2 regions of the Hohaiivirga grylli genome follow, and region 1 is predicted to be linked to the other one. Evidence: predicted binding sites of a transcription regulator. Region 1 holds the regulator's gene; the other holds the start of a gene.
The links. The regulator LexA, encoded in region 1, represses DNA repair genes until DNA is damaged. The targets are predictions, from matches to a motif close to TGTTCNNNNTGTGTTCNG.
Positions count from the first base shown of each region.

Region 1 (12,510 bases):
AGATTGGCCCCTTCTGCGTTGTTAGTGCCCAGGCTGAACTTGGCGAAGGATGTGAACTCATCAGCCATGTTGTTGTTGCCGGTCGTACCAGCATAGGGGCACGCACAAAGGTTTATCCTTTTGCTTCGCTTGGACATCCGCCTCAGGATGTGAAATATGCGGGAGAAGAAAGCACATTAGTTATCGGCAGTGATTGCACAATCCGTGAAGGCGTAACCATGAATCCGGGTACTGCTCACGGACGCATGACAACAACAGTCGGAAATCATTGTCTTTTCCTTGCGAACTCTCACGTTGCACATGATTGTGAGATTGGTAATCACGTCATCTTCTCTAATAATGTGATGCCAGCTGGGCACTGCTATATTGGCGATTACGTGATTGTTGGTGGTGGGGCTGGTATCCATCAGTTTGCACGCATTGGCGCCCATGCCTTCATTGGTGGTATGTCAGCTATTGAAAATGATGTTATTCCGTATGGTATGGCTATGGGTAACCGTGCCTATCTTGCCGGGTTGAATATCATTGGTCTCAAGCGTCGTGGATTTTCCCGTGAGGAGATTCATGAATTGCGTCATGCCTATCGCTTGCTTTTTGCCAATGAAGGCACTCTGTCTGAGCGTGTTGATGATGTTTCTGCAGCTTTTTCCAATCAAAAAATCGTTGCTGAAATTCTTGAATTCATTCGCACCAGTAAGGATCGCTCAATCCTGACACCTCGTGATTCAGGTGGCGCTTCGGCATAATGATAAAGCAAACAGACGCACCAATTGTCATTTTGGCAGGAGCAGGGCTCTTGCCAGCAACATTGGCTCAGAGAATGCGTTCTGATGGGCAGCCGTTCAAGATGCTCGCTTTCCGTGGATTTGCAGACAAGGCAACAACGCTGCAGGCTGATCAGGTTCGAGATTTGCTGGATGTTCGCGGTATTTTGGCCTGTCTTAAGGAGTGGACCCCCTCAGGTGTTGTGATGGCCGGGGCTGTCCATCGGCCGCGCCCATCCGCACTACTTGGTTCTTTCTCCCTTCTTCTCAATATGAATGAGTTGAAAGAGATTGTTATACGTGGAGATGACCACTTGCTGAAAGGTGCCATTGCACTTTTGGAAGATAATGGCTTTCCGGTATTAGGAGCTCATGAAATTGCTCCAGAAATTATGAGCAGTGAGGGTGTTTTTACGAACCGTCAGCCTTCTGACGAAGAGATGCATTCCATTGCCAGTGGCCTTCAGCTTTTGAATACAATTGCAAAGTTTGATATTGGCCAAGGGCTTGTTATTGTAAATCAACACGTTCTGGCTATTGAAGGGCCAGAGGGGACAGATAAAATGATCCGTCGTGTTGGTTCATTGCAGAAGAAGAGGCTCTTTGCACGTACTGCACCGGCAATCCCCAATAGCGTTTTTATCAAGACTGCCAAAGTCCAGCAGGATCTCCGGATTGATATGCCAACGATTGGCCCACGTACAATTATAGAGGCATACAAAGCCGGAATTCGTGGGGTAGCAATTGGTGCTGCAAAAACGCTGATTGTCGATAAAGAGAAAACAATTGAAGAGGCCAATCGCAGGAATATGTTCCTGATTGGCGTACCTGTTGACTGAGACTGGCTTAAAATGACCAATTCCCCAAAGCAGACCCGTCGTATCTTTATCGTTGCCGGTGAAGAATCTGGAGATCAGCTGGGTGGAAAACTTATGCGGGCCCTGAAAGCGCAAAGTCCAGTCCAGATTGAATTCCAGGGTGTTGGTGGTCAGAAGATGATCGCAGAAGGCATCAAGAGCCTTTTTCCTCTTGAAGATATTGCTGTCATGGGATTTGGCGCTGTCGTAGCACGGTTACGGCTTATTCTTGCACGTATCAAGCAAACGGCAGAGGCGGTTATTGCTGACAACCCTGATGTGCTGGTCATTATTGATAGCCCTGATTTCACGCATCGGGTTGCCAAACGGGTTCGACAAAAAGCGCCGCATATTCCAATCGTGGATTACGTTAGTCCATCTGTCTGGGCTTGGCGGCCGGGGCGCGCCAAAAAGATGCGCGCTTATGTTGATCATGTTATGGCTATCCTGCCATTCGAGCCTGCTGCTCATAAACGTCTGGATGGTCCGCCATGCAGTTATGTTGGGCACCCGTTAATCGAGCGTATCAGTGAGTTCAGGCCAAAGGACAATGAACGGAAGCCAATAGATCATGGGCGGAAACAGCTCATTGTTTTGCCTGGTAGCAGACGTTCAGAGGTCTCTCGTCTTATGGAACCCTTTGGGGAAGCTGTTGCGTTGCTGGATGCAGAAAACCCCGGAGGCTTTGATGTCATTATTCCGGCTGTTGCGCATCACGCTAGGGAAATTGAGGAGCGTTCCAAGAACTGGCGGGTGCAGCCTAAGCTCGTATTTGGAGAAGAAGCTAAGCTCGCAGCTTTTAGGGGCGCCCATGCGGCACTGGCGGCCTCTGGAACGGTAACACTGGAGCTTGCTCTCTCAAAAGTGCCCATGGTTGTTGGCTATAAGGTTTCAAAGTTTGAAGAGCAGCTTCGTTTTCTCGTTAAAGTCGAGTCGATTGTGCTGGCAAACCTTGTCTTGCAAAATAAGACCGTACCTGAGTTTATTCAGCAGGACTGTACACCAGAGAAGCTTTCTGCAGCCCTGAGGCCGCTTCTTTCAGATACGCCTGAGCGTCAGCAGCAACTGGCACAGTTCGACAGGTTGGATGATCTGATGGGAATTGGTGGGGAAGCGCCAAGTGAACGTGCCGCAAGGATTGTTTTAGAGACAGCCAGATAAATTAAAAGGGGCCTGAATGGCCCCTTTATTATTGGATTATCCACGCTGGGATAATGTACGGTAATCCCGCTGAGGGGAACCTGTATAAAGCTGGCGCGGACGGCCAATCTTCTGGTGTGGATCCTCAATCATTTCCATCCACTGAGCAATCCAGCCGACGGTACGGGCCAGCGCAAACAGAACAGTAAACATGGATGTCGGAAAGCCCATGGCACGCAATGTAATACCGGAATAGAAGTCGATATTCGGATACAGCTTCTTCTCAATGAAGTATTCATCCTGAAGAGCAATACGTTCCAGTTCCTTGGCAACTTCGAAGATCGGATCATCGGTATCACCGATTTCAGCGAGAACTTCATGAGTTGTTTTCTGCATGATGCGGGCACGTGGATCATAGTTTTTATAAACACGGTGACCAAAGCCCATCAGGCGGAACGGATCATCTTTATCTTTAGCGCGCTTGATAAACTCCGGAATACGATCTGGTGTTCCGATTTCTTCAAGCATCTTGAGAGCTGCTTCGTTTGCGCCGCCATGAGCAGGGCCCCACAGGCAGGCAATACCAGCCGCAATACATGCGAATGGATTTGCACCAGAAGAGCCGGCAAGGCGTACTGTTGAAGTCGATGCATTCTGTTCATGATCAGCGTGCAGGATGAAAATCTTGTCGAGCGCGCGGGCCAGAACCGGATTCACCTGATATTCTTCACATGGAACGGCAAAGCACATGCGCAGGAAGTTTGCTGCATAGCTGAGGCTATTCTGCGGATAAACGAATGGCTGACCGACAGAGTACTTATATGCCATAGCCGCGATTGTTGGCAGCTTGGAGATCATACGCATCGAAGCAATCATCCGCTGCTGCGGATCAGAGATGTCAATCGAGTCGTGATAGAAGGCCGAGAGAGCACCAACGACAGCAACCATGATAGACATTGGGTGTGCGTCGCGGCGGAAGCCCTGAAAGAAGCGGTGCATCTGGTCATTGACCATCGTGTGTTTCGTAACACGCATGTCAAAGTCAGCTTTTTCAGCGGCTGTAGGAAGCTCTCCATAAAGCAGGAGATAGCATGTTTCCAAAAAGTCACCTTGCTCTGCAAGCTGTTCAATTGGATAGCCGCGATACAACAAGATACCCTTATCGCCATCGATGTAAGTGATCTTGGATTCGCAACTTGCTGTAGATGTGAAGCCAGGGTCATACGTAAAGTGACCGGATTGACCGTACAGCTTAGAAATATCGACGACGCTTGGGCCGATGGTTCCTTCAAAAACAGGAAGCTCGAATTGCTGACCATCAATGGTGAGGGTGCTGGATTTTTTTGCCATGAATTTACCCACCTTTCGTGATGTTTACCGGACCAAATACAACAACAATACATAGCTTAACATGCTAATGCGCTATTCGGTCGCAGGTACGTAATATATGTCGGTACTCCATCCTCTCGGTCGTATCAAGCACGCCTAAAGAACAATGCGATAATTGTGGAATATCAGTCTGATATTCCACAATCTGCCAAACGAGCGAGGATTTCTTTCTTTCCAAGGATTGCCATGACCTCAAACAGTCCTGGGGAGGTTGAACGCCCCGTTACTGCGGCACGAAGTGGCTGGGCAACCTGGCCTAATTTGGCTTCGATGTCGTGTGCGTGCGCACGTATGACAGCCTCTATATTTTCGGTATTCCAGTCAGAAACCGCTTCCAGCTTTGAAATGATGCCAGAAAGACGATCAGAGCCATCTTCGAGCAGCTTGGCTGCCTTTTCATCAAAATTCAATGGGCGTGAAGCATAAAGATAATAAGCATTATCAATCAGCTCAATCAGAGTTTTTGCGCGTTCTTTCAACCCTGCCATTGAGGCAAGAAACAAAGCTTTCAGCTCATTATTTAGCTGGCTTGGTGCTCCACGCTCAGAGCCAACCTCCGGAAGGATGATTTCAATAGCTTTAAGCAGCTGTGCATCATCTGTCTGGCGCATATAATGGCCATTAAGGTTTTCAAGCTTGGCAAAGTCAAAGCGTGCAGGGGAGCGACCAATCTGCTCAAGATTGAATGCTGCAATCATTTCTTCCGTTGAGAATATCTCCTGATCACCATGGCTCCAGCCGAGGCGAACAAGATAGTTTCTCAATGCATCCGGCAGATAGCCCATGCTGCGGTAGGCATCGACACCAAGGGCACCATGGCGTTTGGAGAGTTTTGCTCCATCTGCACCGTGAATCAATGGAATATGGGCCCATTCAGGAACATCCCACCCCATTGCATTATAGATATGTGTCTGTCGAGCTGCATTGGTGAGGTGATCATCACCACGAATGACATGTGTAACATTCATATCATGATCGTCCACAACGACAGCCAGCATATATGTTGGTGTGCCGTCAGAACGCAGCAGTACAAGGTCATCAAGATCTTTGTTCTGCCATGTAACGCGCCCTTGGACGTGATCATTTACAATGGTTTCGCCTTCAACGGGGGCTTTTAGGCGAATGACAGGCTTTACACCTTCTGGAGCTTCTGAAGGGTCTTTATCTCTCCAGCGGCCATCATAACGAAGCGGGCGGCCTTCTTTACGGGCAAGCTCACGCATTTCCTCAAGTTCCTGAGGTGTTGCGTAACAGTAATAGGCCTTGCCATCCGCAAGAAGCTGTTCTGCCACTTCACGGTGACGGGCAGCGCGGCTGAACTGATAAACGACATCCTCATCCCAGCTGAGACCAAGCCAGCTCAAGCCATCTATAATGGCCTGAATGGCTTCATCCGTTGAGCGCTCCCTATCTGTATCTTCGATACGAAGCAGCATTTTTCCGCCAAAGCGTTTGGCAAAGAGCCAGTTGAACAATGCTGTCCGTGCTCCTCCGATGTGGAGGAAGCCTGTAGGAGACGGGGCAAAGCGCGTAACAATCGGTTTGGTCATTTTGAGTAATATCTATTGCCGATAGAGGAAGGGAAACTGGGCATATAATATCTGCCTTACTGTCGTCTACCATGAGGTGGGGACAACGTTAAGCGAAAAGCTGCATTTACACGTATGAAACTATTGGATGCCCATATCCTCTTTTCAATTTCATTGAACGCAGTCCGAAATGGATGGCGGGAATGTCTGGTGCGGGAAAATGAGGATTACAGGATTCTTTGCTGGCTGGTTATCAGCTTTGGCGGCGGTATTGTTCTGTTCTTCCAGCTATCAGAACCGATACCCTTGAAGGTGGCCGCCTTTGTCTCGACCATTGCTTTTATTGGTGCTGGGATATTTTTTCGGAAACGCTTTTTCTTCATTTTATTAATGCTAATGGGGTTCTTTGCAGGTGGTGTGACGAGTTCTGCCTTGCGAATGGAACGCATAAAAACTCCTGTTCTTGAAAGAATATTGATTGGACAGCTGAAAGGATTGGTTGAAAGTGTTGAGATACGTAACGAGCGGCGCCCGCAGCTAACCGTACGTGTTTTAGAGTTTTCCGGATTAAAACCTTCGGAAATACCTGTGAAGGTGCGTGTTACATTACGGCCCAGTTCTATTTTGCAGGCCGGTGATTATATTGACGCTCAGGTAAGGCTATTGCCTCTTCCTCAGCCTGTGAGGCCATCAGGATATGATTTTGCGCGCGATGCCTATTTCAAAGGTATTGGTGCTGTTGGCTCTGTTCTTGGGCAGGTTTCATTGCTTGATAACAGTGCGCAATACACTTTGGAATCGGGTTTTATGTTTTCCATTGATAGGCTGCGAAACAGGATCGCCAAACAGATTTATGAATCCGTTGGTGAGCCAGGAGGTGGTATTGCCGCGGCTTTGGTGACAGGAAAACGTGGTTACATCACTGAAGAAACCAATCAGGCCCTTAGGGCCGCCGGCATCTACCATATTGTTGCGATTTCCGGGCTTCATATGGTGATTGCTGCAGGCTTGTTTTTCTGGTCCGTTCGTTATGCTTTATCGCTGTTTCCCGCTATTGCTTTAAGATGGCAGACCAAGAAAATTGCAGCCGTTGCGGCTATGTTTGGGGCCGTTACTTACTGTGTATTTTCCGGAGCCAGCGTTGCAACCATTCGTGCCCTTGTCATGACGATGGTGATGTTGGGAGCAATTGTTGCCGGGCGGCATGCTATCAGTCTGCGTAATCTATCACTTGCAGCATTACTGATTTTGCTTTTTTCACCTGAGGCCTTGCTTGGGCCGGGATTCCAGATGTCATTTGCAGCCGCTGCAGCTTTGATATCTCTTGCCCCTTACGCGTCTAGGTTATCTCTCAAGATGACGAATAGTGGAAGCTTTAAAAGGGTTCTTGTAAAAACTCTGAACTGGCTCATTGCCCTTTGTTTGACAAGTCTCGCTGCCGGGCTGGCGACAGCGCCGTTTGCGGTTTATCACTTTCATACGGCAATGCCATTTGGGCTTATCGGAAATATCCTTGCTCTGCCGCTGGTATCTCTCATTATTATGCCATTAGGTGTCATCGGGGTGCTTTGTTACCCCCTTGGGCTTGATGAGCCCGTCTGGTGGGCTGTTGGCATTGCAACAGGGCAGGTTGTGAAAGCTGCCCAATGGGTTGAGACCTTTGGCGGTTCTGTTCAGTACTTCTCGGCTTTGCAGCCGATGGTGCTGCTATTATCAGCCATTGCCCTGATTTGGCTGACGCATTTCCGGTCTCATCTGCGCTGGGGCTTTATTGCTCCGATGGGAGTTGCCATTGTTTCTACGGTACTATTTTCAAAAGAATATGTTGCATTTGTTGACAGAGATGGGAGAGCCGTAGCTGTCAGGTCAGAAAACGGGGCATTGGTTTTCGTTGGCCGTATCAATAGTTTTCTTGCAGAGCAATGGTTGCGTGCGGATGGGGACGGGCGATCTTATGCTGAGGTGAAACCGGTTAAAAATGCTGGTTGTGATGCGCTTGGTTGTGCGCATGAAGGTATTGTTTCGGTGGCGATTGTTCATAAATCAGCAGCTTTTGAGGAGGATTGCCGGCGGGCTGATATCATTGTTGCCACAACCCGCGTGCCCATTACGTGTCAGGCGCCTGTTATTATTGATAAAAGAGCATTGCAGGTAAAAGGGGCAGCAGCTGTTTTACGAAATAGTCAAAACCAGCTTATTGTTGAACATGCCAGAGTCGAAAATGCCCGGTGGCCATGGCAGCGTGGTTTATGAAAAAGGCCCGTTTTAAACGGGCCTTGGTGAGTAAACTCAGTAACGACGGAGTAGGCTGACCAAACGTCCCTGTATTTTTACCCGGTCTGGGCCCAGAACACGTGTCTCATAGGCAGGATTGGCAGCCTCAAGAGCAATTGAGGAGCCCTTACGACGTAGCCTTTTAAGAGTTGCTTCCTCATCGTCAATCAGTGCAACAATAATATCACCTGTATTGGCTGTGTCCTGACGGCGAAGGATAACGAGATCGCCATCGAAGATACCGGCCTCAATCATCGAGTCGCCGTGCACTTCCAGTGCAAAGTGTTCACCTTTTGAAGAAAGAAATTCTGGTGAAACAGTAACAGAGTGACTGTGATCCTGAATGGCCGAAATCGGAACACCGGCTGCAATACGGCCGATAACCGGAATTGAGATGTTGTCGTTATCTGTCTGAGGCAGGGTAGGCTTGCTGATTGGCGCAGCGATACGCTCTGCTGTCAGGCCACCTTCAACAACTGTTGGTTTGAATTTTGGGCGGGAGGCCGCACCTTCAGGCATCTTGATAACTTCAAGAGCGCGTGCCCGGTTGGGGAGACGGCGAATGAAGCCTCTTTCTTCCAGAGCGGTGATGAGTCGGTGAATACCGGACTTTGACTTGAGATCCAGCGCTTCCTTCATTTCTTCAAATGAGGGCGGAACGCCAGCTTCCATCAGTCGTTCATTGATAAAACAGAGCAGGTCGTGTTGTTTACGTGTCAGCATCGCCAATACCTTGGGCCAAAAGAAGTATCACATTCTGCATATCAGAAACAAATAGAGAACACAAGGAATGTTCTTGCTGTGTTCTACACAGCAGAAATCTCTTCAGGCTCAGGTAAGGCGGGAATATAAAAAATGGGAGCAGGTTATCCCGCTCCCATCAAGTTGAGGCATTTTTAAATATTGAGATGCGTTACTTACGGGCACCGAGGATATCAACGGTTACCCGACGATCTGGAGCCAGACACTCTTTAAGCTCAGCGGAAGGAATGTCTCCATTGCAGCTCGTTGTAATAGGCTTGGTTGCGCCAGCCGTTGCTGTCAAGATCGGGGCACGAACACCGCGCTGAATGAGATAGTGGCGCACTGTATTGGCACGGGCCTTACCAAGACGCATGTTGTAATCCCCATTGCCAAGACGATCTGTATGGCCTGTGAGATTAATGGCATCGATTGTAGCGTAGCCGGTGGTCAGCTTGTGAGCGAGCTCATCAAGGGTTCTGCGACCTTCTGGAAGCAGATCAGACATTGAAGAGCGGTCAAATGCAAACAGAGCATCAGCAGAAAGTGTGATCTGTTCAGGTTGTGCCGGGTCACACCATTTGTTCTGAACGGTTCCAACATTGCTACAGGCAGCCAGAAATACAGGCAGAGAGAGAGCAAACGTAATTGCGATAGTTTTCTTCATGATTTTTCTCACTGGATATTATGTGAAAGGGAATGAGAGTGGCGCTTAGCGCCACTCAATCTTCAATCCGAGATTGCCGCGATATTCTTCACGCTTTGCATCCGAGAACGAACGCGCATACGAAACATCCGTGAAGACATAGGCGCTGTCATTGATAGGTAGCTGGAAGCCGGCTCCCACTTCGCCCCATGTATGATTATACCGCTCGCTCACTACATCGCGTCCAAGAGCAACGTCACTTGTGCCCTGGAAGTCATGCCAGATATTTCCCTTCAGGAAGAAGGTTTTGGTGCGCTGGTATTCTGTTGGCGCACTATAGGCGAGGCGGAAGCCTACACGACCACGCCAGCCATCGGCATCCTTCTGGTTCACATTGCGATAACCATCATAGAAGTTATCAAGCGAGAGGCGCTGGTAGATAATTTGGGCCTGTGGCTCAACGTACCAGTTTTCCGTAATCTTGAATGGTGCGCCAACTTCTGCAGAGAGTGTCAGGCCATAACCATTCTGGGACTTCTTGTCGCCACCACTGCGTGGTTTGTATGTATTGTTGAAGTAGTTGAACTGCCCAACAACATCCAGATAAGCGCCCTTAGCCCCGACTTTCGTCAGATAAAAGCCAACACCACCTGCTTCAACACTACCATTGCCGGTATGCTTGTCGCCGACAACCATGCCGCTGACAGAGCGATATTTGTCATAGAACTTCAGATCATCGACACGGGCATAGGTTCCCATGACACCGAAGACAGTCTTCGCGCCCTGATTGTCTGAATCATAGTGTGTGTAAAGGTCGTGGCCTGCCTGCAGAATGAAGGTATTTCCTTCATAGCTGAGACGTTTTTCACCTTCATTTTCAGTATGTTTGGCAATTAGACGGCCCCATGCCTGAGACTTGACCATTGCTGAGCAGCTGTATCCGCATTTATCCCATGCTGTGACCAGTGGCTCGCCGGTGCGCTCATGGTAAGTACCGAGGATATCGTAGCCGAGTTCCATATTAACACGTGGCATCTGCACATAGGCAGAGGTTGCCTGCGAGTAAATTGGAATAGGCGTTGGCGTTGGGGGCGGTGTAACAGGTGGTGGGCTGCCCGGATCAACTGGAGTGACGACAGGCGGATATGGGTTGGATGCCTGAAGAACAAAGACATAGTCGTTGCCGCGCTTAACCAGTTGTGCTTCACCTGCATTGGTTGTCTGGGCACTGCCGGTAAAGACAGCCGGTGCGTTTTCATGATCTGTCAGAACCGTGATAACCGGCTTTGTCAGCTTTTCATAACTGCCCGGTGCAACAATATCTGCGACAGAGATATCGCCGATAATGTCATTTGGCAGTCGAACAATCGTCTGGCCTGTTGCAGTTCCCTGAATGAGCAGGTGATCTGTTTCAGAAAGGGACGAGACCACATTGCCTGTGATGACAGGATTCGGGTCATTGTTCCAATGAGTAGATACAAGCAACACAGAGTTTGCCGCACCAATGTAGTCACCGGTGATTCCCAGCTTGTTGGTTGCTGTATCCGTGAAATTCCGAAGATCAATCGTCCCTTCGTTGTTGACCAGATCAGCATTCATGATTGTCGACAGAATGTGGGTCTTAGACAGGGTTGAACCCATTCCAATGTTGACTGTTTCAATCGCAACCCCTGCGCCCTGGCTGACATCGCCAACCATGTTCATTCTGGCACCATCAGCAATATCGACAGTCTTCCAGTTCAGAAGCTGAGAGAATGTCTCACCTGCAATACCTGTTGGTGTTGCTGTGCCTTCACTGTAGGCATTCATCAGGAAGTCGCCCAGGTCAGCACTTAAAGTCAGCTTTGTTGTGCCGCCGACACCACCGTCAATCTTCTGCATGTCAGAACCGACGCTATCGGTTTTACCGTGAAGGTACACGGTATTATCACCTGCGCCTGTCAGCAGAATGCTTCCGACAACATGACCAGCAGAATCAATATCTACGCTTCCATTATCCTGTTTGAGGATGGCGATATTGTTGGTATTCGCCAGAACTTCAGCAATTTGCGCAATTTTCATTGTGCCTTGACCATCAAGAACAACGGCAGCAGCATTTGCTTGAAGTGTTGTTGTCGACATTGAGGTAACACCGGATAGCGTTACGTCGAAGGTTCCGTTGGCTGAAGACACAGACAGGGCGCTGGAATTCTCGCCTGCCGCTAATGTGTAGCCTGCTCCAGAGTTTTGTACGTAAACAACATTGCCATTATCGGCTTTGAGGGAAAATGCGGTGGCGTCGTTACCTGCTGAAGATACACCACCAGACTGGGTTGCCGTGATATTCCCTGCACCACCTGCAATGGCATTAACACCATAAGATGAATTACCAGCAGAACGGATCTGTGCCGTACCGGCCACATACAGGTTAATATTACCGCCAGTCGTTCCGACCTTCAGGGCATCAGAGTTTGTCCCCTGAGAACTGATAGTGCCTTCTACCCGAGTATCAGCAAGGCCTGTCGTAGTCTGAAGATTAGCTGCAATAGCATTGCTGCCACTGGTCTGTACTGTACCGCTGGAGACCTGCTCAAAGAGGATCGAGTTTCCGTTAAGCTGCATGCCACCGGAACCTGTACCTGTTGTTGATACCGATGCAGTCTGCCCCTGTTTGAATTCAATAGCACCACCGGTGTTCAGGATAATACCGACAGCGTTATCTCCCTTGGTGGAAACCTTTGTGTTTGTTGCCTGAGATAAGCTGATTTTACCATTGCCGGAAGAGACGGCATTGATACCGGCAGAGTCATTGCCCTCAGTGGAAATGGTGCTACCTGAAAGTCCCTGCAGCTGCATTATGGAAATTGCACCATTGGTGCTGCGTGCTTTCAAAGCATCAGAGTTTGCACCAAGTGATTTAATATCACCTTCCAGCTTGGCATCAAGTGCCCCCGTTGTTGCCTGGAAATTTGCTGCAACAGAGTTGATACCTGCCGACTGAACCAGACTACCGCCACCTTGCATAAAGGTGATAGCCGCAGCGTTGGCCTGAACGGCTCCTGAATTTGAACCCGTTGTTGTGACAGAGCCTGAGTTCTGTACGTATTCAACATTGCCGCCCGTATTCAGGAGAACGCCAACTGCATTATTTCCGATTGTGGAGACAGTGCTACCGTCAGCCTGTTGGAAGG
Region 1 covers NZ_JBBYXI010000002.1:545,730-558,239, forward strand. Annotated here, with positions in the region: gene lpxA (acyl-ACP--UDP-N-acetylglucosamine O-acyltransferase) at 1-746, shown strand, start outside; gene WJT86_RS06910 (LpxI family protein) at 746-1,603, shown strand; gene lpxB (lipid-A-disaccharide synthase) at 1,616-2,782, shown strand; gene gltA (citrate synthase) at 2,819-4,111, opposite strand; gene gltX (glutamate--tRNA ligase) at 4,276-5,700, opposite strand; gene WJT86_RS06930 (ComEC/Rec2 family competence protein) at 5,890-7,932, shown strand; gene lexA (transcriptional repressor LexA) at 7,969-8,676, opposite strand; gene WJT86_RS06940 (OmpA family protein) at 8,867-9,361, opposite strand; gene WJT86_RS06945 (autotransporter outer membrane beta-barrel domain-containing protein) at 9,407-12,510, opposite strand, start outside.

Region 2 (12,510 bases), on a different contig from region 1:
GGAGTGATGAGAATGACAACGAATCCATTTAATCTTTCTGGAAAAACTGCCCTCGTTACAGGAGCGGATACTGGCCTTGGTCAGGGAATGGCTCTGGCCCTTGCTGAAGCTGGCGCAAATATTGTCGGCGTGTCCATTGTTTCCATGGATGAGACAGCTAAACTTATTGAAAAGACAGGCCAGAAATTCCACGGCATTCAGGCAAACCTGATTTCGCAGGAACCAATTGACGGTATTATCGCGGAAACCCTCAAACATGGCCCACGCATTGATATTCTCGTCAACAATGCCGGCATTATCCGTCGCAATGATGCAATTGATTTCTCAGAGCAGGATTGGGATGATGTCATCAACATCAACCTGAAAACGGTCTTCTTTCTGTCGCAGGCAGTAGCCCGCAACATGATGGCAGACGGCAAGGGCGGCAAGATTATCAACATTGCCTCCATGCTATCCTATCAGGGTGGTATTCGTGTTCCATCCTATACCGCTTCAAAAAGCGGTGTTGCCGGCCTGACCAAGCTGATGGCCAATGAATGGGCATCGAAGAGCATCAACGTTAATGCGATTGCCCCCGGCTATATGGCCACGAATAATACGCAGGCCCTTCGTCAGGATGAGGCCCGCAGTTCCGAGATTCTTGGCCGTATTCCAGCAGCGCGCTGGGGTAAGCCATCTGATCTTGGTGGCGCTGTCGTCTTTCTGGCCTCGGCTGCATCAGATTACGTGCAGGGCATAACATTACCTGTCGATGGTGGCTGGCTCGCCCGCTAATCCAAAAAAGGCCCGGTTAACCGGGCCTTTTCTTTTATGCCTATTTATTTTTCGGACATAACATCCCACATCGCCTTTAGCCCATCTCTATAGGTTGGATATCTCAATTCAACTCCAAGCTCTTCTTTGATGCGTTTGTTACAAATACGTTTGTTTTCTGAATAAAAACTACGTCCCATCGGGCTTAGCTCTGCCTTATCGAACGGAACCTCAGCAGGGGCATTCACATCCATCAATTCAGCAGCATAGCGAATAACATCCTGCATGGGCGCAGGCTCATCATCAGAGACATTATAAATCCGTCCGGCATTCGGCCGTTTGATGGAGGCCATCAATGTCCCACAGATATCCTCAACGTGGATACGGTTAAAAACCTGCCCTTCCTTGATAATGTTTTGCGCACGGCCGCGTAACAAATTTTCTAGCGGATTGCGTCCCGGACCATAAATTCCGGTCAGTCTGAAAATATGAACAGCCTTATGGTGTTTTGCGCCCCAATCCAGCCAAAGCTGCTCGATCTGAGCCCTGTCTTTGGAATGCGCAGAAACGGGACTGATCTCAGTCTCCTCATCAGTCCATTCTCCGTCCCGATCTCCGTAGACACCTGTTGTTGAGAGATAGCCGAACCAATGCCCCTGCTTGAGCTGAGCCATCTCACTACCAAACTGCTCAAGGACGGGATCATGACCCTCCAAGGGAGGGATTGATGACAGAACAACTCCGGCATCAGCCAATTCCGTACTGACCATCGGATCATCGAACGATAAAGCCCTGATACCAAACCGCTGCAGCTGTTGCGCCTTCTCTACAGAGCGAACGGTCCCTGCAATTTCAGAGAACAGATGCCCGTAAAGTTCAATGAAACAAAGGCTGGAATACCCCATGCCAAAAATAAAAAGCTTAGGTGGGTCAATCGTCATGACAACATCGTTCCTATTAAAGAATCTGGATATTTATTTCCAAACTCAAAAAAGCATTTTTACTTCTGGAAATTCGTTTCTGCTAACCTAATTAACGGTGAGACTCATTAGAAAACTTAAAAACAAGCATTCCCCGCAACGATCATAAGAAAGAATGCCATGCATTACGAAGCAGCATTTCTATCTGCAATCCAGAAAGTCAAATCAGAGGGACGTTATCGCGTCTTTGCACGGCTGGAAAGGGATAAGGATATTTATCCTCTTGCACGTAACCATGGCCCCGGACCCGAGCATGTCGTTATCTGGTGCGGGAATGACTACCTGGGGCAAGGCTTGAGACCAGAAGTTATTGATGCCGGCAAATCTGCTCTTGATCGTATGGGGGCAGGCTCTGGTGGCACACGCAACATATCAGGAACGCACCAGCTCCATATTGCTTTAGAAAAAGAGTTATCTTCTTTACATAACAAGGAAGCAGCCCTGCTCTTCACATCCGGCTATGTATCCAACAGCGCAACACTTTCAACGCTTGGTAAAATCTTTCCGGATCTGATCATCTTCTCGGATGAAAATAACCATGCCTCAATGATTGAGGGCATTCGTTTTTCCGGAAGTGAACGCAAGATATTCCGTCATAATGACCTTGATCATCTGGAAGAGCTGCTCAAAGCAGAACGTTATGACAGACCAAAGCTCATTGCCTTTGAATCTCTGTACTCAATGGATGGTGATTTCGGCCCCATCAACGAAATCTGTGATCTGGCTGATCAATATGGCGCGATGACATATCTTGATGAAGTCCATGCTGTCGGCATGTATGGCCATAACGGGGGCGGTGTCTCCCAACAGGATCATGCAGAGAAAAGGCTGACAATTATTGAAGGTACGCTTGCCAAGGCTTTTGGATGCCATGGTGGTTATATCGCAGCTTCAAAAGCCGTTATTGATGCAATCCGCAGTTATGCGGCCGGCTTTATTTTCACGACTTCCCTGCCACCTGCAACGGTTTCAGCTGCAATTGCAAGTATCCGTTCCCTCACACAGGACAACAAAATCAGATTACGCCATCAGGAACGTGCAGCGCGTCTGAAAAGAATGTTGCGTGAAGCAGAGCTTCCCCTGATGGACAGCCCATCACATATTGTTCCGGTCAAAGTGGGCTGTCCGGTACTGACCAAAAAGATATCTGATACTCTGATGGTTGAATACGGAATATACGTTCAACCGATCAATTACCCAACAGTGCCGAAGGGAACAGAGAGATTACGTCTCACACCGAACCCGTTTCACACGGACAAGATGATGGATGATCTGGTCTTAGCTCTGGGAGAAACCTTTGCACGCTATCGCGTTGCCAATGACAGACAGCAGGTTCAACCAGCCCAATGCCCTTTTGGTGGCAAGCTATGAGCCTGATCACCCTTCGTAATCAACACCAATGAGATAAAGCCCGGTGGATGGGGCCATTGGGCCGCAGCGGCTGCGGTCTCTGGCATCGAGGGCAGCTCTGACATCTGCAACACTCCAGCGACCTGCTCCAGCTTTGGCTATCGTCCCGACCATAGAGCGAACCTGATGGTGCAGGAACGAACGTGCAGACGCGAAGATACGGATTTCATCACCGATGCGCTCAACATCTAACCGATCCAACGTCTTGATCGGACTCTTTGCCTGGCACTCAGAAGACCGGAAAGTTGAAAAATCATGATGCCCCAGCAGAGTCTGCGCAGCCTCATGCATAATATCAGCATCCAGCTGCCACGGCACATGCCAGACACGGTTGGCATCAAGAGCAGGCAAGGAGCGGCGATTAAGAATGCGATAAAGGTAATGCCGTTTCCGTGCGGAAATGCGTGCATTGAAGCTTTCGTCAACCAGTTCTGCCGATAACACAGAAACCAGTTCCCGGGCATTTTTTAGGTGCGCGTTGCAAGCATCACGTACCGTATCGGCACGCATATCCTTTTCCAGATCAACATTAACGACCTGACTGGTCGCATGGACACCAGCATCTGTCCGGCCTGCACATTGTACCCTGACAGGGTGACCTGAGAACTTTTCAATCGCGGCTTCAAGTGCCCCCTGAACAGAAGGGTGTTCAGCCTGAAGCTGCCAGCCATAGTAAGGCGTGCCATCATATTCGATGACCAGTTTATAACGTGGCATCGGATAACTCCGTTAAAGCCTTCAACCTGCTCATACGAAAAAACGTGTACCGGCACCAATACGTGCCCCACGCGCAAACTCATCAAAAGCCATGGGCGATTTACCGGAACGCTGCACCTGAACCAGCTTCAAGGCACCATTTGCACAACCAACGGTTCCATGCTCATCCAGCAAAACACCAGCCTCACCCTTGGCATCGACAAGCTGTGTCCGCAGAACTTTGACACGCTCCTTACCCTTCCCGAAATCAGCCTCAAAGAAAGCACCGGGAAAAGGAGACAGTCCACGGATATGATCATGTAACTGTTGCGCAGGCATAGCCCAGTCAATGCGTGCCTCAGCATTGGTGATCTTCTGGGCGTATGTCACGCCTTCCTCAGGCTGAGGTGTAAAACCAAGAGCATTACGCGAGAGTGCAGCCAGAGCCCGTACCATAAGGTCGGCTCCCAGCACCATCATACGGTCATGGAGCTCTGAAGCCGTCATATCCTGTGTAATGGCAATACGCTCAACCATGGCAACGGGGCCCGTATCCAGTCCCTCTTCCATTTTCATGACAGCAACGCCACTTTCGGCATCTCCAGCCATGATGGAACGCTGAATAGGGGCCGCTCCTCGCCAGCGTGGCAGCAATGATCCATGAAGATTGAGACAACCTAAAGTCGGCGTATCAAGAATAGCTTTTGGCAGCAACATTCCATAAGCCACGACAACAGCAACATCGGCATTATGGGAGCGGAAAAGCGCCTGCTCTTCCTCTGTCCTGAGCGTACTCGGCGTAAAAACAGGAATACCGTATCTGTCAGCCATTTCATGTACAGGAGAGCGGCGCAGCTCCATACCACGTCCCGCGGCAGCAGGCTGACGGGTATAGGAGGCGACCACTTCATAACCCTGCCCGACAATCTCGGAGAGCGTCGGAACGGCAAAATCGGGTGTTCCCATAAAAACGACGCGCAGGCTCATCAGAGATTTCCCTCACGTTTGGCAATTTTAGTGAACTTGCGAATGACCAGCTCACGCTTAAGACGAGACAGGTGATCAATGAACAGCACGCCATTCAGATGATCAAGCTCATGCTGAACACAGACAGCCAGCAAGCCATCAGCCTCGCGCTCAATTATTTTGCCATCCAGATCCATATAGCGGAAAGTCACTTCAGCCGGACGCTCAACCTCGGCATAATACTCCGGAATAGACAGGCACCCTTCCTGATAAAGCTTTGTTTCTTCTGAAGAAGCAATAATCTCAGGATTGATGAGAACCAGAGGTTCCGGCTTTTCTTCCTCATCGGCCACATCAATCGTGACGACACGTTTTGGCACGCCAATCTGGATTGCGGCCAGACCAACACCCGGCGCATCGTACATCGTCTCCAGCATATCTTCTGCCAGAGTACGGATTTCGTCAGTAATTGTCTCAACAGGCTGCGATTTCAGCCGCAGCTGCGAGTCCGGTAAAATAACAAGAGGTCTGATAGCCATAATGAAATGCACATAAGCGTTTATGAAAGCCCGGTCAAACAGGACCGTCGAAAACAGATAAACCAGTCTGCCATAAATGCAAAAGATATCTGTTCTAAATATATTTTAAATACCCCATTAATACGCATAAGGCTGTTACCCTGTTATCTGATATTAGATATTACAGTAGGCGGGATGTGGTGGGTAAGTGTTGAGAGATAAGGCATTCGGGCGCGCGGTAACCGGGTGCTTTTTTATTATCCCATTTTTACAGTGGCACACAGTATCAGGAAATACTGCCACTTGGATTTACAGTTAGGAAGATTGTCCCGGACGGGCTTCAAAAGGCTTTCGAAAGCGCCTCGAATAATCTTATCAATCAGATACTGAAATTACAGATAATGAATCCTGCTTTTTCTCAGAAAAATAACGGAAATCGCCAAATCAGACTTTTGTATACTGTCAAATATGACTGGGTCTTTTCATTTCGCTAGGACGCAAGATCAATAAGTCAATAGCTGATTTAAACTTCAAGTCTTGATTAGTTTCAAGCCGAGGCTTTGCTATTGTTTGAACTGCTGGCCGTTGTGGAGATATCCTTTTCAAGCCACGCCTTTAACAGAGAGAGAAGCGCTAAGCGCTCATCTTCTGTTCCTGTCACAGAGATTGCCCGCAGGCGGTCGTAGTAAGGCACCCCAATGCGTATGACATCAGACATGGACAGGTTGATGCCGTTAATTCTGTAAACGCTTTCAACCATGCCTGTCGTGCGCACCATCAATTCAGGGTCGGTACCTGTCACAGTCACAGTTTCACGCATAGCCTCGTGCGGGCTTTGGGATGTTTCGGAAGGCTTAGGATCCTTGTTTTTAAAGGATTCGATAGCCTGCACGTAAGGATTGAACTCTGTTCCCAGTTCCTGCCCAGCTTCGAGAAGCACGCCATCATCAAAGCGCATTGAGCCTTGCCCTGTCAGTATCCAGTCAGCACTAAACCCAAGCTCTGTAAGCTTTGTGAGTGTTTGAGCACTAGGAGCAGCCTTTGGTGTTTCAAGCAGTTGCCACCCCTTAACACTCATGAACATATGTGCAGCCATTTCAGCCTGCTTAAGCGCAAGCTGTTTTCGGATGCTTCTTAAGCGCTCACCAACAGAAGAACCCATTACACTTCTCCATACCCTATGAAACTCTTTTTACCATTAAACGTATTAGGGGTGGCGTATGAAAGATAACAAGAGTACATTTCGTGAACATTCTTGAGAGCACGATTCGAACAGATGAATGAAATAATTGTTACAATAGGTTCCCATCCCCTCACCTGGGGGCAGCTGACGCTTTATGGCGGACTGGCAATTATCATCCTGCTCATTACGCTCATCATTATGCAGAGCCGCTCCCGGCGTGAACAGGCCTTTACGCAGGCTATGGAAGTTGAACGCACGCGAGAAATGGAACAGCACGTTAATGAACTTAATCGCCTGCAAATGGAAATGAGCGGGCGGATGCAGACCATTGCCGAGGTTTTCGGTTCGCGCCAGAGTGATATGGTTCGCGCTCTCGCTGAGCGACTGGATGGCTTGCAGCATCGCGTTGGCCAGAGTTTAGAAAGCACCAGCCGTCATCAGAACGAGAACCTTGCAAAACTAAATGAACGCCTTGCTCTGATTGATGCAGCCCAAAAGAACCTCTCAAACCTGACTGGCGAAATTGTCGGCCTGAAGGATGTTCTGTCCAACAAGCAAACCCGTGGTGCCTACGGGCAGGGACGCATGGAAGCGATTATCAGGGACGGGTTGCCCATCGGCTCCTATCAGTTTCAGGTCACCCTCTCCAATGGCAAGCGGCCAGATTGCCTTGTTCATTTACCCGGTGATGAACGGGGTCTCGTTATTGATGCAAAGTTCCCGCTCGAAGCGTTTAATCTACTTCGGGAAGCAAAAACCGATGACGCACGCAAACTTGCCTCTGCACAGGTACGTAATGACCTCAACACACATATCAAGGCCATTTCGGAACGCTACTTCATTGCCGGAGAAACACAGGATATTGCCCTGCTCTTCGTTCCGGCAGAGTCCATTTACGCCGATATTGCAGAATATTTTGATGATATCGTCCAGAAGGCCCACAAAGCCCGGATTATGATTGTCTCACCTTCCCTGCTGACCTTAGCCATTCAGGTCATGCAGTCACTGGTGAAGGACGCCCGTATCCGTGAAGAAGCACATATCATCCAGACAGAAGTCCAGCATCTTTTGGTGGACGTCACACGCCTGTCTGACCGTGTTGCCAAACTTGATACACACTTCCGTCAGGCACAGGATGATGTTGCGATGATCCGCACATCAACCGACAAGATCACCAAACGCGGCCAGAAAATTGAAGCGCTTGAGTTTGAAGAAAAGCCCAGCATAGCTAAACATCCGGAGCCGGATACAGAGAGACTACCGGTTCAGCAAAGTTTGCGGATTGTCGATTGATTATTGGTCTATTACCCAGATAGGAAGTGTTTCCCAATCTTTTGGAAAGCCTGCGTCAGAAAGAGACAAGCAAGATCCAGCTGGAAAACTCTGCATATGCAAGATAAAATCTTTCAGCCAATCTGCTCCGAAAGACATACTTCTCATAAAATAAGCGATACATAAAAAAGTACTATAAATTTTACGACAAGACACTTTATTCATTAATATGTGACACAAAAATTCATTGTCGGAAAGCTGTTCCCATTCTGGATAATTTACGACTCCGCGATCCCATAACCTTCCATGATGAGCACAAATATTACGACAATCATTTAGACTCCGTATCCACTTGGAAAGTAAAAGTCCATTTGGAATTTTATACTTTAAAGCTATATTATTTTGATCTTCAGGTTTCATTCCTTGGAAAAATACTGACAACAAACCAAAGTCCCAAGCCTCAACAGCAATCCAAATAGGTGGATGGGCATCTGAATTGTATTTAGTTTTAAAATGCTGGGCAAATATCTCTTTTGATCTTAAGAATAAGTGATCTTGCCTCTCTAACCATTCAAAATGTCTTGTATTATTTTTTTCTTTTGGAATATGCCTTGTAAAGTTACCATTTAAGTATTGTTGATGTCTATGCGCAACAGGACTCAATTTTCCTAAAAGCAATGCAACATCAGTACGCAATGCAATCTCAATTCTCTCTAAAGCATCTAAGATTATTAGTCGTAATTTTCTATCAAAATTATAAATATCTATAATATTTTGAAAATTTGCATCCTCAACAAATTCATCTAAAACCATATACCGACCTGTTATACTCGGAGCAGGCACTGGAGAACTTGGGATTTTCTTCCTAAAAGGAAACCAATAGGCACTTAACCTATAATATCCTATCCCCACCAAATATTGCTGGGCTACATCCGTATCTTGAACATGCATACCACGGCTAACAAGAAGCTCAATTTGTTCAGATGGAGATAAATAAGGTTTAGAGTATTTCATTATGCCCTACGACAAAACCGCCCCGTACAAATAGACTGATACCAACGAAGGGCTGCTACTTGAAGAGAGGGCGGTCATGTCATTGACAACTATCTACTAGCTTCAAAATTTTGCAACAAGTAAGTTTTTTGACATTAAAACATGATAAGAAAAGATAAATCTTTTCTTATCATGTTTTACCTAATATTTCAACACACTATATCATTGATTTTTAAAATTTATTTTTTATAAGTAATTTCATTAATGTTTCAAAAAAGAGAAATGAAACAAAATGAATACCATTGAAGGCCATGCTTACGAAAAACGTCTCTTAGAAGAAATTGAAAAAATAGGACATCAAATTTTAGAACTGGAGCAGGAGAAACATGCTTTAGAAAGGCAACTTATTAAAGCTAGACATGAAAGCTATGCCTTAAGAGATGTTAAACGTAAAAATAGCATCACCCGTGCTTTAGTTGAGGATATTATTATTAAAGAGCTCTCTAGCTCAAAAAAACCTATGAAATCGCAAGAATTATTTCATGCAGCTCAATATGCAAACTTACACATGAAGAACAATACTTTCAGGACATACCTACATCGAATGCTAGAGAAAGGTATGATTAAACGCATTAAGACAGCTACATGGGTCTTATCAGGTTATGAAAAGACAAAATAAAAAAGGCGCCGCAAGCGGCGCCTTAGTTTTATAAGGAGACACTTATTCCGCGTCTGCCTGAATAGCTGTCAGGGCAATGGTATAGACGATATCGTCGACCAGAGCACCGCGAGACAGATCGTTGACTGGCTTGCGCAGGCCCTGAAGCATCGGGCCAACCGATACAACATTGGCAGAACGCTGAACGGCCTTATAGGTCGTGTTGCCTGTGTTCAGATCAGGGAAGATGAACACATTGGCGCGACCGGCAACCTGACTGTCCGGAGCCTTCTGCTTGCCAACGCTGAGAACGCTGGCAGCATCATACTGCATCGGGCCATCGATCAGGAGATCAGGGCGCTTTTCTTTAGCCAGAGCCGTTGCCTGACGCACCTTCTCAACGTCATCACCACTACCGGATGAACCTGTTGAATAGGAGATCATGGCAATGCGTGGCTCAATGCCAAACTGCTTTGCTGAATCGGCCGACTGAATGGCAATATCTGCCAGCTGCTCAGCTGTCGGATCAGGATTAACGGCACAGTCACCGTAAACCAGAACCTGATCAGGCATCAGCATGAAGAACACGCTTGATACGATGCTGGAACCCGGAGCTGTCTTGATCAGCTGCAGAGCTGGACGGATTGTGTTGGCTGTCGTGTGAACAGCACCAGACACAAGACCATCAACATCACCATTTGCGAGCATCATGGTGCCGAGAACAACGGTATCCTCAAGCTCTTTTTCAGCCTGCGGTTCTGTCATGCCTTTTGCCTTGCGCAGTTCCACCATTGGCGGAATGTACTTGGCTTTAGCCTTGTTCGGATCAACAATCTCGATATCGGCTGGCAGCTCAACACCCTGAGCGGCAGCGATATCGCGGATACGATCTTCATCACCAATCAGAACGCAATGAGCGATCTTCTTTTCGTGACAGATAGCAGCAGCCTGCAATGTGCGTGGCTCGTCACCTTCTGGCAAAACAATACGCTTGTTAGCCTTACGGGCACTTTCCACCAGACGATGGCGGAAGGCTGGAGGTGGCATACGCAGTTCAGAAGGCTCACCGATCTTCTTACGCAGACGATCTGTCTTGACGTATTCTGATACGAAATCAAGCACCTGCTCGGCACGCTCTACGTCATCGGCACCAAGATGGGCGCGATAAGCGGCAATGCGGGCACTGGTGTCGAATGTATCACCATCGCTGGACAGAATTGGCAGACCGGCCAGACGGGCAGACTGCATCAGTGGTTCAATCTTTGGTGAGATTGTATGACCACATGTCAGCAGAAGCCCAGCGAGTGGCACACCACGCAGAACCGACAGAGCGGTTGCCAGCATGACATCAGAACGATCGTTCGGTGCAACAACAAGTGCACCCGGACGCAGGCGGTCAATCAGGTTTTCGACAGCACGGGCTGCAACAACAACCTCATGAACGCGGCTGCGGGACATATTACCGGCATGTTCAACACGCAGGTTCAGAGCCGTTGCAACGTCCAGAAGACGCGGTGCATTCAAGCGATCTTCTGTCGGCGCAGCAGCCAGAACCGGGGCAGCTGAATAGAGACGACGGAAGTCAGACATGAACTGCTCGCCTTCCGCACCAGACGGAATGCGATTGATCAGAATGCCAACGACATCACTTGGCTTGAGATCATCACCAAACTGCTGCGTTGTCAGCTCAATGCTTTCAACCAGTTCACTCGGTGTATGACGGCTGGCATTAACAACCAGAATAAGCTCTGATGCCAAACCGCGAGCCATCTCAACATTGACGCGCGCATCAAACTGGCGATCGCCATCAGGCAGAAGACCTTCAATAATAACAACATCATTGTCATTACGGGTCGGTTCAACAATATTGACGACCTCTTCCATCAACTGAGACATCCGACCTGTCCGCAGCAATGTTTCCATATGTGCGGAAGGAAGTGGGGATGGAGCATCAATATGACAAATGGTGCGTGCAAAATGTGTCGAGAAAACCGAACGGCCGAGGCCAACGCGCTGGGCGATCGGTTTGACAAAACCAGCCTTGATACCATCTCTCTGCAGAGCCCGGACAAGACCGAGGCCCATGGAGGTCAGAGGCGCATCGCTACCAACCGGAACAAGGAAGAATGTCTTTGCTTTCTTTACCATTCTGGTGTGCCTTAAGTTTGGCCTCCCGATTAACGGGAGGCGTTGGCAATCGCGAGGGTATCGCGTGCAATCATCAGCTCTTCATTGGTTGCAACAACAAGTGCCTTAGGACCTGTTGCACCACTGATGACACCTGAAGTACCACGAACACACTTTTCGTTAGCAGCATCATCAAGAACGATACCAAATGGCTTCAGACGTTCAATTGTCATCTTGCGGAGCAGTGAGGAGTTTTCACCAATACCACCTGTGAATGTCACGGCATCCAGACGATCAAGAGACATGGCCAGACCACCGATCAGGCGGGCAAGACGGTGAGCAAAAACGTCAAGAGCAATCTTGGCACCCGGATGACCCTTTGCAGCTTCTTCTTCCAGTGTACGGCAGTCATTCGAAAGCTCAGACAAACCAAGCAGACCACTCTTGCGGTTCAGCATGTTGTCGAGGTCATTGATTGACATATTGGCGCGGTTAGCAAGGTAAACCAGTGCACCTGGATCAACGTCACCGGAACGGGTACCCATGACCAGACCTTCGAGAGGTGTCAGGCCCATTGTTGTGTCAACGCTTTCGCCATTCTTGACGGCTGTTGCTGATGCACCATTACCGAGGTGGGCAATTACGATGCCGTGATCTTTTGGATCAAGAGCCAGCATGCGACGTGTTTCGTCAGAAACGAAGCGATGGCTTGTGCCATGGAAACCATAACGACGTACACCGTATTCACGGTAGTATTCCATTGGCAGGGCATAGAGGTAAGCCTGTGGCTCCATTGTCTGATGGAAAGCTGTATCAAACACGGCAACCTGTGGCAGAGCTGGCAGCTTTTCACGGGCAACGCGAATACCAAGCAGGTTTGGTGGGTTATGCAGAGGAGCCAGTGGGCTGCAACGCTCAATTGCTGCAATGACCTTATCGTCGATCAGAACAGAC
Region 2 covers NZ_JBBYXI010000001.1:810,883-823,392, reverse strand. Annotated here, with positions in the region: gene kduD (2-dehydro-3-deoxy-D-gluconate 5-dehydrogenase KduD) at 7-774, shown strand; gene WJT86_RS03540 (SDR family oxidoreductase) at 819-1,694, opposite strand; gene hemA (5-aminolevulinate synthase) at 1,854-3,104, shown strand; gene truA (tRNA pseudouridine(38-40) synthase TruA) at 3,111-3,860, opposite strand; gene fmt (methionyl-tRNA formyltransferase) at 3,891-4,826, opposite strand; gene def (peptide deformylase) at 4,826-5,344, opposite strand; gene WJT86_RS03515 (helix-turn-helix domain-containing protein) at 5,871-6,485, opposite strand; gene WJT86_RS03510 (DNA recombination protein RmuC) at 6,600-7,799, shown strand; gene WJT86_RS03505 (Abi family protein) at 7,800-8,792, opposite strand; gene WJT86_RS03500 (hypothetical protein) at 9,064-9,450, shown strand; gene pta (phosphate acetyltransferase) at 9,493-11,577, opposite strand; gene WJT86_RS03490 (acetate/propionate family kinase) at 11,607-12,510, opposite strand, start outside.
Region 2: the regulator LexA is predicted to act here: its motif matches at 5,435-5,452, upstream of def (peptide deformylase).